Pelagibaculum spongiae: one gene and its partner. The protein of the gene in region 1 interacts with the protein of each later gene in a pairwise test. Links are inferred from orthologs where the notes say so. Each region holds a gene or a part of one and is shown on either strand. Other genes may lie near its edges. The genes, in order: DC094_RS13320 and mrdA.

Region 1 (7,459 bases):
GCAGCTTTCTGCTGTTTGGCCTCAAACTGAGTACGTAGCGTCTGCTCTTGCTTTTGCTCACGTTGTAATTTAGCGCCTTGATCTTGAACTACAAAGTAATAACCAGCCGCCAATACAACAATTACAGCAAGAATGATAAAAAAAGTTTTTACCGCTGCTGACCAATTTCCTGGATGTGGATCCAGGTTATTGAGTTCATCGCCAAAGGTTTTTAAGTCAATTGCCATTTATCACCCCCGCTCCGCTTCTGAGTTTTCTTGCTCAGGCTGACCTTCACGTAAGGTCAGACGGAACTCGCGACTTGCACCGCCTTGGCCACCTTTAGCTTCACGAATTACGCTGAGTACTGGTTTATCTAACCAATCAGACTCATCGATATTTCTCATTAAGCGAGAAACCCGCGTATTCGACTCAGCACGACCTTCAAGGTAAATCAGCTTTCCCTTGCGTTCGATTTTAGTGACATAAACACCATCCGGCATGACCCGAACAATTTCATCAAATAATCGAACAACTTGAGGCCGACTGGATTGCAGCTTTTGAATCACATTCATGCGATCTTCGAGTTGACGACGCTGGTCTTCCAGCTCCCGAATTTCTCGAATTTGCCGATCCAATACTGAAATTTCATTTTTAAGATAATTGTTTCGCTGACGCTGACCGTCAATCCATGACTCATAAACCATATGAGTCAGAAACAGTAGCATTAGACAAACAACCACTACGCTGACGAGGACAGTGATGAATTCCTTCTTCCGCCTATCTCGCCGATCTTCGCGCCAGTCTAGAAGGTTAATACTTGCCATCGTTGATAAAACTCCTTAGCGCCAGTCCACAACTGATCATCAACGCAGGGGCATCATTACTGAGTGCCTGAGCGCTAACTTTGGAGGACAACGACATCTCAGCAAACGGATTGGCAACCACTGTAGGGGTACCGATTCTTTCTTCTACCAAATCATCCAAGCCAGCGATTGAAGAACAACCACCTGCTAAAACAATCTGATCAATCTCAGTATATTGACTGGATGAATAGAAGAACTGGAGAGAACGCGTCACTTGCTGAACCACTGCTTCCTTGAATGGTTCTAAAACTTCAGGCACATAATCGTCAGGTAATCCGCCTTGCTTTTTAGCCATACCCGCTTCGCTATACGATAAACCGTAACGACGCTGAATTTCTTCAGTAAGCTGAGCACCTCCGAAAACCTGTTCCCGGGTATAGGTAGTTTTACGGTCATGTAGCACAGAAAGTGTAGACATGGTTGCACCTACATCCATTACTGCGATGGTTTGACCTTCACCTCGACCAGGCAATTGATCTGCAACGAGGTGGAAAGCTCGCTCCATACCATAAGCTTCAACATCAACAACCAAAGGAGTTAATCCAGCAATTTCAACTGCAGCAACTCTGCTATCAACATTTTCGCTTCGAGATGCAGCCAACAACACATCCATTTTTGATGCGTCCTTAGGGTTTGAACCCATGACATCAAAATCTAGACTCACCTCATCGAGTGGATAAGGTATGTATTGATCTGCTTCTACCGCTATCTGACTTTCTATATCATTTTCAGTGAGACCCGCTTCCATCTGGATCACTTTAGTTATAACGGCTGATCCAGCTACTGCTATTGCGACCCCTTTTGCATTAGGCCTAGCTCTGTCAATCAGCTTACGTACAGTCTCAGCAACTCCATCGACGTCCTTGATATCACGCTCAACCACCGCATTTGGTGGCAGAGGCTCTACTGCGTAGCTTTCAACCCGATAACGCGTGCCAACTTTACTAAGTTCTAACAGCTTTACCGAAGTTGAACTGATATCTAGTCCAATCAGAGGTTGTTGCTTTCCACGAAGAAATGGAAACATATTGATCCCGCCAACAGTCCTTATTGATTATGCCTTTCTCATCGAATAGTACACTTGCACTACTGGGAATCAAGCGCTTATTCCCTATAAGCATCGTCTATTTCGAGTATTTGTGAATCTGAAGCAGTAAAAATTTGCGCTGCCGCACATCCGAGGATAACGACCACTAAAGCTAACAACAACTCATTATTGATTGCGTAATAGTTCCTGCCCCAAATCATTTCAATCCTATATAATGCAGTCGCTATCCTGTGTAATTTCAAGAGATTTTGATGATAAATTTTCGTCGCGTGATCAGAATCGGTCTGATCGGCTCAGCTGCACTGACTTTTTTCGTTGTTCTGGCAGGCCTCTCGACGGTCTTTTATCTTTTGCCACAACTACCAGAAACAGCTGCACTAAAAAACGTCAAGTTACAAACACCGCTCCGTGTTTATAGCGCAGATGATCAATTAATTGCTGAGTTTGGTGAAAAGCGCCGTAAACCTGTTCGCCTGGAACAAGTTCCTGAGGATATGGTTAAAGCATTTCTGGCAACAGAAGATAGTCGTTTTTTCGAGCATGCGGGAGTTGATCCTGTCGGCGTAGCTCGAGCGGTAGTAGTTCACTTGATATCCGGCGAAAAGCGACAAGGTGCCAGTACAATAACCATGCAGGTTGCCCGTAATTTTTTCCTTAGCCGTGAAAAAACCTACACCCGAAAATTAAAAGAAATTCTACTAGCACTAAAAATTGAACGCGAGCTCACAAAACAAGACATCCTAGAACTTTACCTCAATAAAATATTTCTTGGCCAACGATCATACGGTATCGCTTCGGCAGCCGAAGTTTATTACGGCAAACAATTGAATGAGTTATCGCTTGCTGAAATGGCGATGATTGCCGGCTTGCCAAAAGCACCCTCTTCCAAAAATCCAATTCGCAACCCTTCAGGGGCATTAGTTCGACGCAATCATGTTTTGCGCAGAATGCTGTCATTGGAGCAAATTACGCGCAGCGAATATGACCAAGCGTCAGCGCAACCGGTAACAGCCAAATACCATAGCTTAAATATTGAAGTTGAAGCACCTCATGTTGCAGAAATGGCTCGTGAAAAGTTAGTTTCTCGCTATGGTGAAGCAGCATATACCGACGGGTTTATCGTTAAAACATCGATCATTGGTACGGCACAGCAGGCTGCCAACCAATCATTGCGCGATAATTTAACCAATTATGATCGTCGCCACGGCTGGAGAGGTGCAGAGTCAAAAATAACCTTATCTGAAATTCCTGACCTACCTGTTTTAGCCAAAAAACTTCGTAGAATTGGCTCTTCTGCGGATCTGCTCCCAGCACTGGTACTCCAAGTAGCAGAGCGGTCAGCAAAAATTCTTTTAGGTTCTCAGGAAATTGTCGAACTAGATTGGCCAGCCATGAAATGGGCTGCACCTTATATTGATGACAACAAGGTTGGTGCTCGACCAAAAACAGCCAGTGACATTATTCAACCAGGTGATGTGGTTCGTATTCGACAACGTAAAACCAATACAAAAGATCCCGGGGCTGCTTTTGCAGAACCTATTTGGAATTTAGCGCAGCTACCGCAAATTAATGGCGCATTAGTTTCAGTAAACCCCGACTCAGGTGCCATAGAAGCCTTGGTTGGAGGCTATGATTTTTCTCGTAGTAAATTCAACCGTGTGACTATGGCCAACCGCCAACCTGGTTCGAGCTTTAAGCCTTTTATTTACTCCTCAGCGCTGCAAAATGGCTTCACTTTAGCCAGCATCATTAACGATGCTCCAGTCGTTTTAAAAGATGCTGGATTGGAAGATGTTTGGCGACCAAGAAATGACAGTGGAAAATTCGGCGGCCCTACTCGATTACGCAAAGCTTTGTATAAATCTCGCAACCTAGTATCGATTCGAATTTTACGCAGCATGGGGGTTAAAAATGCCCTCAAGCACATTAAAAAGTTTGGCTTTGATACTCAGCAGCTACCAGCAAACCTGTCGTTAGCTTTAGGCTCAGGCTCAGTAACCCCTATTGAAATGGCTCGTGGTTACAGCGTTTTTGCTAATGGTGGCTTTTTGGTTGAACCATGGGCGATTCAATCAATTACCGACACTCGCGGCGAACTGTTATTTCAACAACAGGTTCAATTTGCTTGCGAAGACTTAACTTGTGATCGTTTAAAAATGCCACGCTATCAACCACTGTTTGAAAAACCTTCTAGTAACAAATTGAAATTAATTAACGAAGGTGAGCAGGAAACATTACTCGCTGCATCACGAGTGTTAGATGCTAGAAATGCTTGGTTAATGACCTCAGTATTACAAGATGTAATTCGCAAGGGTACCGGGCGCCGAGCACGTAGTTTGGGACGACAGGATATTGGAGGTAAAACCGGCACCACTAATGATTTCATTGATGCATGGTTCTCCGGCTTCAATCGCGATCGAGTGACAATCGCATGGACCGGTTTTGACACACCACGCAGCATGGGTCGCAATGAGTTTGGGTCACGCGCCGCTTTGCCGATGTGGATTAGCTTTATGAAGCAGGCATTAAAAGAAACACCTGAAGCAACACTTACCCAGCCTGATGGAATTGTGACCTTAAGAATTGATCCAGAAAATGGTTTATTAGCGCAATCGGGTGATCCAAAAGCAATTTTTGAAGCATTCCGTCATGAAAATGCACCTGAACAAACGACTCAAGTGGAAGCCGTCAGCCAAACCGAACAAAGCAATGAAAATAACGGCACAGAAACTGGTGAACAACAAAACGCAGAAGAATTGTTCTAGTGCGACATACCTTGAATAACCCTCTGCGTTAACAACAATCAGCTTAAAGCAGCTACCGGATGAACATCGGGTAGCTGCAGCATTAAGCGCTCGATCTCACTGGCTGATACCGGCCGACCAATAAACCACCCTTGCGCCACATCACAGCCAATTTTTCTTAACAAACGCATCGTCTGCAGATCCTCGACACCTTCAGCAACCACCTTCAAATTCAGATTGTGACTCATCACCGTAATGGTTTTAACAATCAGTGCATCTTGCTTTTCTTGCACCATACCAACAACAAATGAGCGGTCTATTTTAATTTCATTCACCGGCAATTTGCGTAAGTAAGCCATCGAAGAATAGCCAGTTCCAAAGTCATCAATCGATAACTGAATACCCAGCTCATGGAATTTACTCAAAATAATCAATGCCTGATCGGGATCGGACATCATGGTAGTTTCAGTAATCTCCAAGATAAGCTGTTTTGGGTTTAACCGATATTTATCCAACAAACGGCTGAATCTTTCAGGAAGATCTGGCTCCAGCAAATTTTGTGCAGATAAATTTAATGACATGCTGATGTCAATTCCCCGCTCACGCCATATTCCCAACTGGCGTAATGCAACTTCCATTAACCAGTGGGTTAACTCGCGCATCATGCCGCCTTGCTCTGCCATCGGAATAAATTCAGCCGGAGATACCCAACCATTTTTAGGATGACGCCAGCGTAATAGTGCTTCCACTCCGATAATCCGCTCGCTGTCCAAATCACACTGAGGTTGATATGCCAACACCAATTGCGAGCGCTTAATGGCATGTGATAAATCAGCCAGCAGTGTTAAATGTCGCTCACTGTAAGGGTCCTGCTCTGCTTGATAACAGGCCAGAAAACTATTATTTGCTTCGGCTTGCTCTACTGCAACATGGGCATATTGCAGTAACAATTCCGGGTGGGAAGCATGCTCTGGAAAACTAGAAACGCCAACGCGCAGACCTGGGTCTAGTCGCATGCCACCAATATCTTGCGGCTGTTGCAGTTTTTGTAATCGTTTTTCGATTCGCTCCAACTGATCACGAGTACGAACAATAAATGCCAAAGCAGGGCCTTCAAGAACTGCAATCGCAGCATCTCTTGCCGGTCGATCTAGATTAAGAACACCGGGATAGTCTCGTAATAAATTGCTAATTCTGCCGGCCAAAGACACCAGTAACTTGGCAGCTTGTTCATGTCCCAATGTATTTTTTATTTGCTGATAACGCATGGGTTGCAGCAGCACCAATTGATACCGTCCGCCAATAAGCGTCAGGCTACGCATTCTAGCTACCAGACTGGCGCGATTTGGCAGGCCGGTTAAATGGTCAGAAAATGCCTGCTGAATCATTCGTTCTTCAGCTCGCTGTAATTCTTGAGCCATATCTCGCTGCTTTTGCAGCGCATTGGCTTTTAAATGCCGATCACGGCTAATTCTTTCAGCCAGACCAAGTGATAATAAAACTGCTTCAATTCCTGCGCCTATGTGGCCGCTATACAAGGTAAATAAATTAACCGGCAACCAGCTATAGCTAGCTGAAACATTAATCATCGCCCCCAGCATTAATGCCAGCCAAGCTGCTAGAAAGAATCGAGCAGCTCTATCTCCCTGCCATAAGCACCAAACAGCAACCGCCACCACCAGAGCAAAGCACAGCATCATAATCGGGCCAGACAACCAGACACCTAAGCGAAGCTCGCCAAACAAGCTCAGCAATGTGTAGCCCGAAAGCAATGCATAAAAACCATATAAAATCTGTTTCAGCCACGGAATTTCATAGGCAGTTTTTAAAAACCGCCCCATAAACATTAGGCCGAGCATTAATGCCAGCCCCAGACTGATCATTGGCATTCGGCCGTTAAATTCCACCGCACCTGGCCAGAAAAACTCTAATGCCAAACCATCAACACTGGCTCTGTTGAGAAAAATCATCAGACTATAAAAAACATACAACAAATAACTGGTGTCACGAATAGCAGTAAAAAGCAGCAAGTTATAAGCAATCAATACCAACAAGCCACCGTAAAATATGCCTTTGAACAAAGATTCAATTCGAGTAGAAGTCAACAATTGATCGGTCGAAACCAGCTTTATTGGCAGCATTAAAAAGCTGTCAGATTGCACCCTTAAGAAATAGGTTTTCCGAGTGCCGGTCGTAATATCCAGCTTGAATAAACCATGACCGGTAGAACGATACGCTTTGGGAATACCCGATAGGTCACCGCTCTTGCCAACCAGCTCCGGGTAACCCGACGGGTTCAATACATAAAGCTCGAGACTGTCTAATGGCGCATAGCCAATATCTAGCCACCAAACTTCCGTATTTTTAGATTGGTTATCCAGAATAAAGGTCAACCACCACGCAGATTGACTCAGACCAAACCCTGGCCAAGATCCTCTGGTAGGTAGAAAGCTCTCTTGCCACATCGCTTGTCTTAAATGGCGCGGCTTTAGCTCAGCAAGTGGGTCTTCCAGATATCGGGCAACAAAACCCGGGCGATAAACCGTCTCAGCCGATTCCAATCTCATCACCTGCTCGGCAGATACTGCATTGAAGAAAACTGAAAGACATAAAATTGTTATTAAATACAGAGCTTTCTTATATGAGCCCATTACTACCCCAGCAACTGCCCGGTAAAACCGAAGCTAGCACAACCGAACCTGACGTTACTGGTTTGATAACACAGCCGAAAAGGCAAAGCTAGATAGTTTACGTTTTGTAGCGATACAAAATCAAAATTGATCAAAACTTTAAAAACTAATCTGTGCTAGACGTCGCTGTTG
Region 2 (7,289 bases), on another replicon or contig:
TGGAGCGGAGCTACCATCCCTGGCACATAGACTCCGGCTTTTCGGCTTTGGCATCCTGCGTCGCCCTAATCTCTACATCCATGCACTTCCTATCCGGAATGACGGCTCGGAGTATGTTGTAGGCTACAGCGCTTCATTAGTCATTCTGTCATGCTCGGCATGGGAGGCGGGTATCCATAAGCAGGGGGAGCAAAACTCTAAGATTTTCCCACATCTTCACAGGTAAAGCTGAATAATTAGCAACCGGTGTATTATTTAATTCCGCAGCCCTAACGGCTCGTAATTGTCATTTTTCTATGTCTGGTAAAACATTTATTTTCATTAGTTACATATTTTTTGATCTGGCAAGGTTGCAGCATAGTTAGTAGCTAGAAAGTAATATTGTTTCTGTTAAAGTAGCTCGGTTTTCATAAATAATAATCGAGATATTAGGATGGGGATAATGCATAGATTTCCGAAAATAATGCTTGGTACATGTTTGGTGGCTTCGCTGTTTTTAACGGCTTGTGAAGACACATCAACAGATCCAACAGCGCCGGTTGATCCAACTGATCCGACAACGCCGGTCGATCCGACAGATCCAACAGATCCAACAGATCCAACAGACCCGACAGATCCGACAGATCCGACAGATCCGACAGATCCGACAGATCCGACAGATCCAACAGATCCAACAGATCCGACAGATCCAACAGATCCAACAGATCCAACAGATCCAACAGATCCAACAGATCCGCCAACGCCGACAGATCCAGCGCTAATTACTTATTATAAAGATGCGGAAAATTTGACCGGTTATGCGTTAAAGACGGCATTATTTAATATCATTAAAGATCACAGCAGCCGTAGTTATAACGCTCTATGGGACTTTTATGAGGAATATGAAATTGATAGCTATTATGAAAATGATGGTTCAATTTTAGATATGTATTCAGAAAATCCGAATGGTACAGATAGCTATAATTATGAGAAAGTAACGAATCAGTGTGGTAATTATCGTGGCGAAGGTAGCTGCTATAACCGCGAGCACTCTTTTCCTAAAAGCTGGTTTGGTGGAAAACGAGCGCCAATGAATTCGGATGTTCACCATATTGTTGCTTCCGATGGTTATGTTAATGGTAAGCGCGGCAATCTGCCATATGGTGACGTAGGCGCAGCGACTTGGACTTCTAGCAACGGCTCAAAAGTGGGTTCTGCAGCATCAAACTTAGGTTTTTCTGGTACAGTTTTTGAGCCAATCGATGAGTTCAAAGGTGATTTAGCACGCGGTTATTTCTATATGGCAACGCGCTATCAAAATGTCATTGGTAGTTGGGAAACTAATTCCAGTAATTCTAATGCGGTATTGGATGGATCTAGCGATGTAGTGTTTGAGCCATGGGCATTAAAATTACTCATGAAATGGCACAGGCAAGACCCAGTCAGTAAGAAAGAAACAGACCGAAATGCTGGCGCACAAAAGCATCAGGGAAATCGAAATCCGTTTATCGATCATCCTGAATATGTAGATGTGATCTGGGGGAATTAATTCCATCAGTGACCAAAGAGGCTGCCGAATTTGGCGGCCTTTTTTATTTTCAGGTGACCCGTCTTAGATAAGGTTGTCACTTTCGAACGCTTAATCTAGATCCTCATTTAATCCTGAATGTTGAAATTCTATTTTGATCGCAAGCAACTCTCATTGTATAGCCCGTTGCTGCGCCGTTTGCCAAAGTAGTTTCCTGACGCTGATATTTCCCCTTGAGCCAGATGCCGATTAGAATAGCGGCCTTGTCACCTTTGTTGGTTTTGACCAGATAGATTTATGCAGATCCACTTAATTGCAGTTGGCTCGAAAATGCCCGGCTGGGTAGTTGAAGGCTACCAAGAATATGCCCGAAGAATGCCTAGCGACTACCGTGTGACACTGGTGGAAATTCCAGCAGGAAAGCGCGGTAAAAACGCTGATATCAAACGTATTACTGAAAAGGAAGGTGAGCTAATGCTGGCGGCCATTCCGAAAGGTGCACGTGTAGTGGCAATGGAGGTTGGCGGTAAGAGTTGGGATACTCCAGGGCTAGCTCGGCAAATGGAGAAGTGGCACGATGAAGGCCGTGATCTAGTATTGCTGGTTGGTGGTCCAGAAGGATTAGCACCGGCATGTGTAGCTCGAGCTGATTTAAAATGGTCGCTTTCGCCTTTGACTATGCCGCATCCATTAGTCAGAGTGGTGCTTGGTGAGCAGCTCTATCGCGCATGGAGTTTGATCCACAATCATCCTTATCACAGGGAATAGTGAATAATCATTCGACAACTTGAGCCGCAACATAAACGCCAAAATACGCAAAATATACCCGGCGAGATGACTGTCGGTGCGCCACTATATGAATAGGGCGAGATAGAGCGGGATAAGTCAGATTGCTATTGTTGTCTGTTTCTGAAAAATAAGGTTGTTGAAAATATACCGGCACCGTGGGTTGCCAGGATAAAAAAGAGATTTTTGTGGCTGAGCAACATCTGAAAGACCCTAAAGAAGAACGGCGAATTGTTACCCAGCGAAGTTGGTTGGCGCTGATATTTATGCTGTTGATGCTATTAATGTTGGTTGCCCGCATGGGTGATTTACAAGTGCGTCAGTACGGCCATTTTGAAACCCTTTCTGAAAGAAATCGAATTAGTATTCAACCTGTTGCACCGCGTCGCGGCCTAATTTATGACCGTAATGGTGTACTGCTGGCGGAGAATCTACCGACTTGGTCATTGGATTTAGTGCCAGAGCGAAGCAAGGATGTTAAGCAAGTAGTCGAAGCGTTATCCAAGCTGATCGATATTTCTGAGCAGCAAAAAGAAACGTTCTTTAAGCAGCTGCGCAGGAAACGACGATTTCAAGAAGTGCAGCTTCGTGGACGTTTAACTGAGCAGGAAGTGGCTTTTTTATCGGTTAATAAACATCGGTTCCCTGAGATGGAACTCAATGCACGGCTAGTTCGTCATTATCCATTGGGCGCTGCTTTGGCACATAACTTAGGTTATGTTGGGCGAATAAACGTTGATGAACTTACTCGGCTGGATGCCACTAACTACGCTGCAACTCGTAATATCGGTAAATTAGGTGTTGAAAAACAATATGAGCCAGATCTACATGGTCAGATTGGTTTTCGTCGGGTAGAAACCAATGTTCGTGGGCGAGTGATTCGGGTTCTAGAAGAAAAACCACCGGTGCCGGGAAAAGATTTGGTGTTAAATATTGATGCTCGAGTTCAGCTGGCCGCAGTAGATGCTTTAGCAGGACGGCGGGGTTCAGTCGTCGCGATTGATCCACGTGATGGCGGTGTATTGGCGATGGTGTCATCACCCAGTTTTGATGCTAATTGGTTCGTTGGCGGGATTGATTATAAAAATTACAACCGATTAAAAAGTAATTTAGACCAACCATTATTTAACCGGGCGTTACGCGGCCAGTACCCACCAGCATCAACTTTTAAACCTTTTATGGGATTGCTAGGGTTAGAGTCAGGCACGGTAGATATCCACACTAAAATTCAGGATCCTGGCTGGTTTTCATTGCCCAATGATGATCACCGCTACCGTGACTGGAAAGCTAGGGGTCATGGTCATGTCGATCTACAACATAGTTTGTCGCAGTCTTGTGATACCTATTACTACCATATGGCTTGGCAGCTGGGCATCGATAAAATTTCAGCATTTATGGATCAATTTGGTTTTGGCCGATCTACCGGAATAGATTTAGGTGAAGAACTTTACGGTATTTTGCCGTCACGGGAATGGAAGCGAGCGCGTTATAACAAACCTTGGTATCAAGGCGAGACGGTTATTGTTGGTATCGGTCAGGGTTATCTATTGTCGACACCATTGCAATTGGCACATGCAACTGCCGCTCTATCAATGAAAGGTCAACAGTTTCAACCGCGAATGGCCAGAAAAATGCTCAATGCAGAAGGGCAAGAATCGCCGGTTGAAGTTGTTGAGAACTTGCCGATTGTATTGCAAAAGAAAAATGCTTGGAAAGCAGTCATTGCAGGAATGGAAGCGGTGGTTCATTCGTCTCGAGGAACCGGGCGGCGTGCGGCTTTAGGTGCTAGTTATCGAATGGCAGGTAAAACCGGTACTGCTCAAGTGTTTACAGTTGCGCAGGAAGATGAATATGTTGCCGAGGATGTAGCTGACCGGTTAAAAGACCATGGTTTGTTCACTGCTTGGGCACCATTAAATGATCCGAAAATTGCGATCGCAGTTATAGTTGAAAACGGAGAGTCAGGCGGTGCGGTTGCCGGGCCTGTTGCCAGAAAAGTAATGGATGCTTGGCTATTAAATCAGCCCGATCAATCCACGTTTAGTATGTTGCCAGAATCTGATCAGCAAGATGAAGTTGCTGAGCCTTCAATTGATGACGCGACTGAAGTGAACTCAAATGAGGCCAGCCAATGATTAAGGATTTCCAACGTAAACTGGATGGCCAAGCCAGCATGACCAGTACGCCGCTGTCCCATCGGCTTCATATAGATTTACCTCTATTTGGTTTGTTGTTGGCATTGCTTAGCTTGGGATTATTGGTGTTATACAGTGCTAGCAACCAGAGTCTGGCGATGATTCGAAGCCAAGGCATTCGAATTGTTGCCGGTTTATTAGTGATGATCGTGGTGGCCCAGCTTAATCCGAGAATTATTCGACAATGGGCTCCTGTGGTTTATGCCATTAGCCTATCAATGCTAGTAGCCGTTTTATTAGTGGGTGTGGAAGGCAAGGGTGCCCAGCGTTGGTTGGATGTGGGGGTTGCTCGAGTTCAGCCTTCAGAACTAATGAAGTTGGCCATGCCTTGCATGATCGCTTGGTGGATGCATAAGCGGCGTTTGCCACCAGACTTAAAGTCAGTGGCGTTTAGCTTGGTACTATTAGCATTGCCCGCAGTGCTGATTTTAAAACAGCCTGACCTAGGCACGACTATTTTGGTATTCGCTGCCGGTTTTTTTGTATTGCTGTTTGCTGGGCTGCGTATTCGTTGGCTGATTTATTCGGCAATTGTTGCGATTCCTGCAGTGGTTGCTTTCTGGTTTTTTGTGATGCGTGATTATCAGAAGCAGCGGGTGTATACCTTTTTAGATCCAGAGCGAGATCCGCTGGGTGCTGGTTATCATATTATCCAGTCGAAAATTGCGATAGGTTCTGGCGGTGTATTTGGTAAAGGCTGGACTCAGGGTACTCAGTCGCAGCTAGAATTTTTGCCAGAGCGGCATACCGATTTTATCTTTTCGGTATTTAGTGAAGAATTAGGTTTAGCAGGCATTGTGATTTTACTGACGCTTTATTTCTTGATTATCGCCCGTGGACTCTTTATAGCAATGCAAGGCCCCGACAGTTTTAGTCGCTTGCTAGGTGGTAGCATTGTCTGTACGTTTTTTGTTTATGTTTTCGTCAATATTGGAATGGTCAGTGGCTTGCTGCCGGTGGTAGGGGTGCCTTTGCCATTGGTGAGTTATGGCGGAACCTCGATGGTGACCCTATTACTAAGCTTCGGTATGCTGATGTCTATAGGTACCCATCCAAGACGGATTAGTGGTTAACCGATAATAAATTGCCAAGCCAATCAATATTGCTGGCAATCGGACCCAATACAGGGAGAAGTGAATGATTAAAAAGACTTTGGCGATTTTGCTGGCCGGTTCCATGGCCTTTGCAGCCAATGCAGATCCTCGTTCTGACTTTGTCGACACTATGGTCAATAAGCACAATTTTGACCGAGCTAAAATGCAAAGCTGGATAGATCAATCGGTTCACAAACAAAGAATTATTGACGCGATCAGTCGACCTGCTGAGGGTAAAGCCTGGTATCAATACCGCAAAATTTTTCTCGGTAAAAAACGAATCGATCAAGGTGTTGATTTTTATCAAAAGAATAAATTAACGCTTGATGCAGCAGCTAAAAAATATGGTGTCGATCCATTAGTGATTACCGCAATCATTGGTGTCGAAACCCGTTATGGCAAACATGCTGGTGGCTATCGAGTGATCGACTCTCTGGCGACTTTGGGTTTTAGTTATCCTAAACGCAGTAAATTCTTTTTATCGGAACTAGAGCAGTTCTTTTTGCTATGTCGCGAACAAGGGTTTGATCCATTAAAGCCGATGGGCTCATATGCCGGTGCGATGGGTAAAGGTCAGTTTATTGCCAGTAGTTATCGCCATTACGCGGTAGATGGCGATGGCGACCAGGTAGTCGATCTGTTTGATAACACTGCAGATGCAATCTTCTCAGTAGCCGCATATTTTAAGCGTCATGGTTGGAAGGCGGGTGAGCCCGTTGCGATCACTAGTGAGATAAACTACAAACCATGGCCCGGTCTGGTGAACAGAAAGCTCAAGCCTGATCTTATTCTGGGTGAATTAAGAGAAGCCGGTGTTCCAGATATTCCAAAGCAGTGGTCAGATAAAATGCCTGCTCGCCTGCTAGAGTTAAGGCAGAAAGATAAAAAAGAATACTGGACCACATTACATAACTTTTATGTAATCACTCGATATAACCATAGCGCCTTATATGCCATGGCAGTTTGGCAGTTAAGTCGGGAAATTGAAAAAGGACTGAATTAACTCGTGAATTTTTTTACAGTAGGGATGCTGTCATCTCGGCTGGTGCTATTAGCACCGGCCGTTTTGTTATTGGTTAGTTGTGGTGGTGTGCTGCCAAAAAAGATTGGATCGAATACCGATGGCCCACCTAGCCAAAGCCAATTGATTAAAGAAGATGTTTCTTTAATTAAAGCAGAGCCCCAGGTAATCGATGAGCCGAAAAGTCGTTATGGCAATCCGTCGAGTTACCAGGTGTTTGGCAAAACCTATCGAGTAATGGAATCGGTTCAAGCCGGATATACCGAGCAAGGGCTAGCCTCTTGGTATGGCAAAAAATTCCATGGCCGGCTGACTTCCAATCGAGAAGTCTATGACATGTTTGCGCTTTCAGCGGCGCATAAAAGCTTACCTTTGCCTAGTTATGTGCGAGTAACGCGGCTAGATAATCAGCAGTCATTAGTATTACGAGTCAATGATCGCGGCCCGTTTCATGAAGGGCGAGTGATTGATTTATCTTGGGCCGCTGCCAAGCGTTTAGGTATTACCGAAAGTGGTACTGCCAAGGTAAAAGTAGAGGTTTTGACTGCTGAAACCGATGCACGACAAACCATGCAAACGGCACGGCGTGCACCAGTAAAAACGCTTCAACCGATTAAAAATAATAAAGACGCTAGCGGTAATCGATTAATTACGGGTACATCTGAAAAAATAATTTCTAATGCTAT

What was found.
Region 2: the proteins of DC094_RS13320 (region 1) and mrdA interact in binary tests that used the Escherichia coli proteins (3 or more experiments, as listed by UniProt). The link is inferred for Pelagibaculum spongiae from one-to-one orthologs.

The regions. Positions count from the first base shown.
Region 1 is NZ_QDDL01000005.1:182,455-189,913, reverse strand. The notes cover bases 1,842-4,901. They hold DC094_RS13320 (penicillin-binding protein 1A), read left to right. Parts: upstream 1,842-2,144; coding sequence 2,145-4,658; downstream 4,659-4,901. Other genes in these bases: DC094_RS13315 (EAL domain-containing protein), read right to left, coding at 4,697-4,901; DC094_RS13325 (pilus assembly protein PilM), read right to left, coding at 1,842-1,872. Also shown: DC094_RS13335 (type IV pilus inner membrane component PilO), read right to left, coding at 1-227; DC094_RS13330 (PilN domain-containing protein), read right to left, coding at 231-806; more of DC094_RS13325, read right to left, coding at 793-1,841; more of DC094_RS13315, read right to left, coding at 4,902-7,288. UniProt on the Escherichia coli protein: Cell wall formation. Synthesis of cross-linked peptidoglycan from the lipid intermediates.
Region 2 is NZ_QDDL01000001.1:806,529-813,817, reverse strand. The notes cover bases 2,065-4,954. They hold mrdA (penicillin-binding protein 2), read left to right. Parts: upstream 2,065-2,481; coding sequence 2,482-4,428; downstream 4,429-4,954. Other genes in these bases: rodA (rod shape-determining protein RodA), read left to right, coding at 4,425-4,954; rlmH (23S rRNA (pseudouridine(1915)-N(3))-methyltransferase RlmH), read left to right, coding at 2,065-2,275. Outside these bases: DC094_RS03495 (HNH endonuclease signature motif containing protein), read left to right, coding at 443-1,528; more of rlmH, read left to right, coding at 1,805-2,064; more of rodA, read left to right, coding at 4,955-5,561; mltB (lytic murein transglycosylase B), read left to right, coding at 5,626-6,585; DC094_RS22815 (septal ring lytic transglycosylase RlpA family protein), read left to right, coding at 6,589-7,289. UniProt on the Escherichia coli protein: Catalyzes cross-linking of the peptidoglycan cell wall. Responsible for the determination of the rod shape of the cell. Is probably required for lateral peptidoglycan synthesis and maintenance of the correct diameter during lateral and centripetal growth.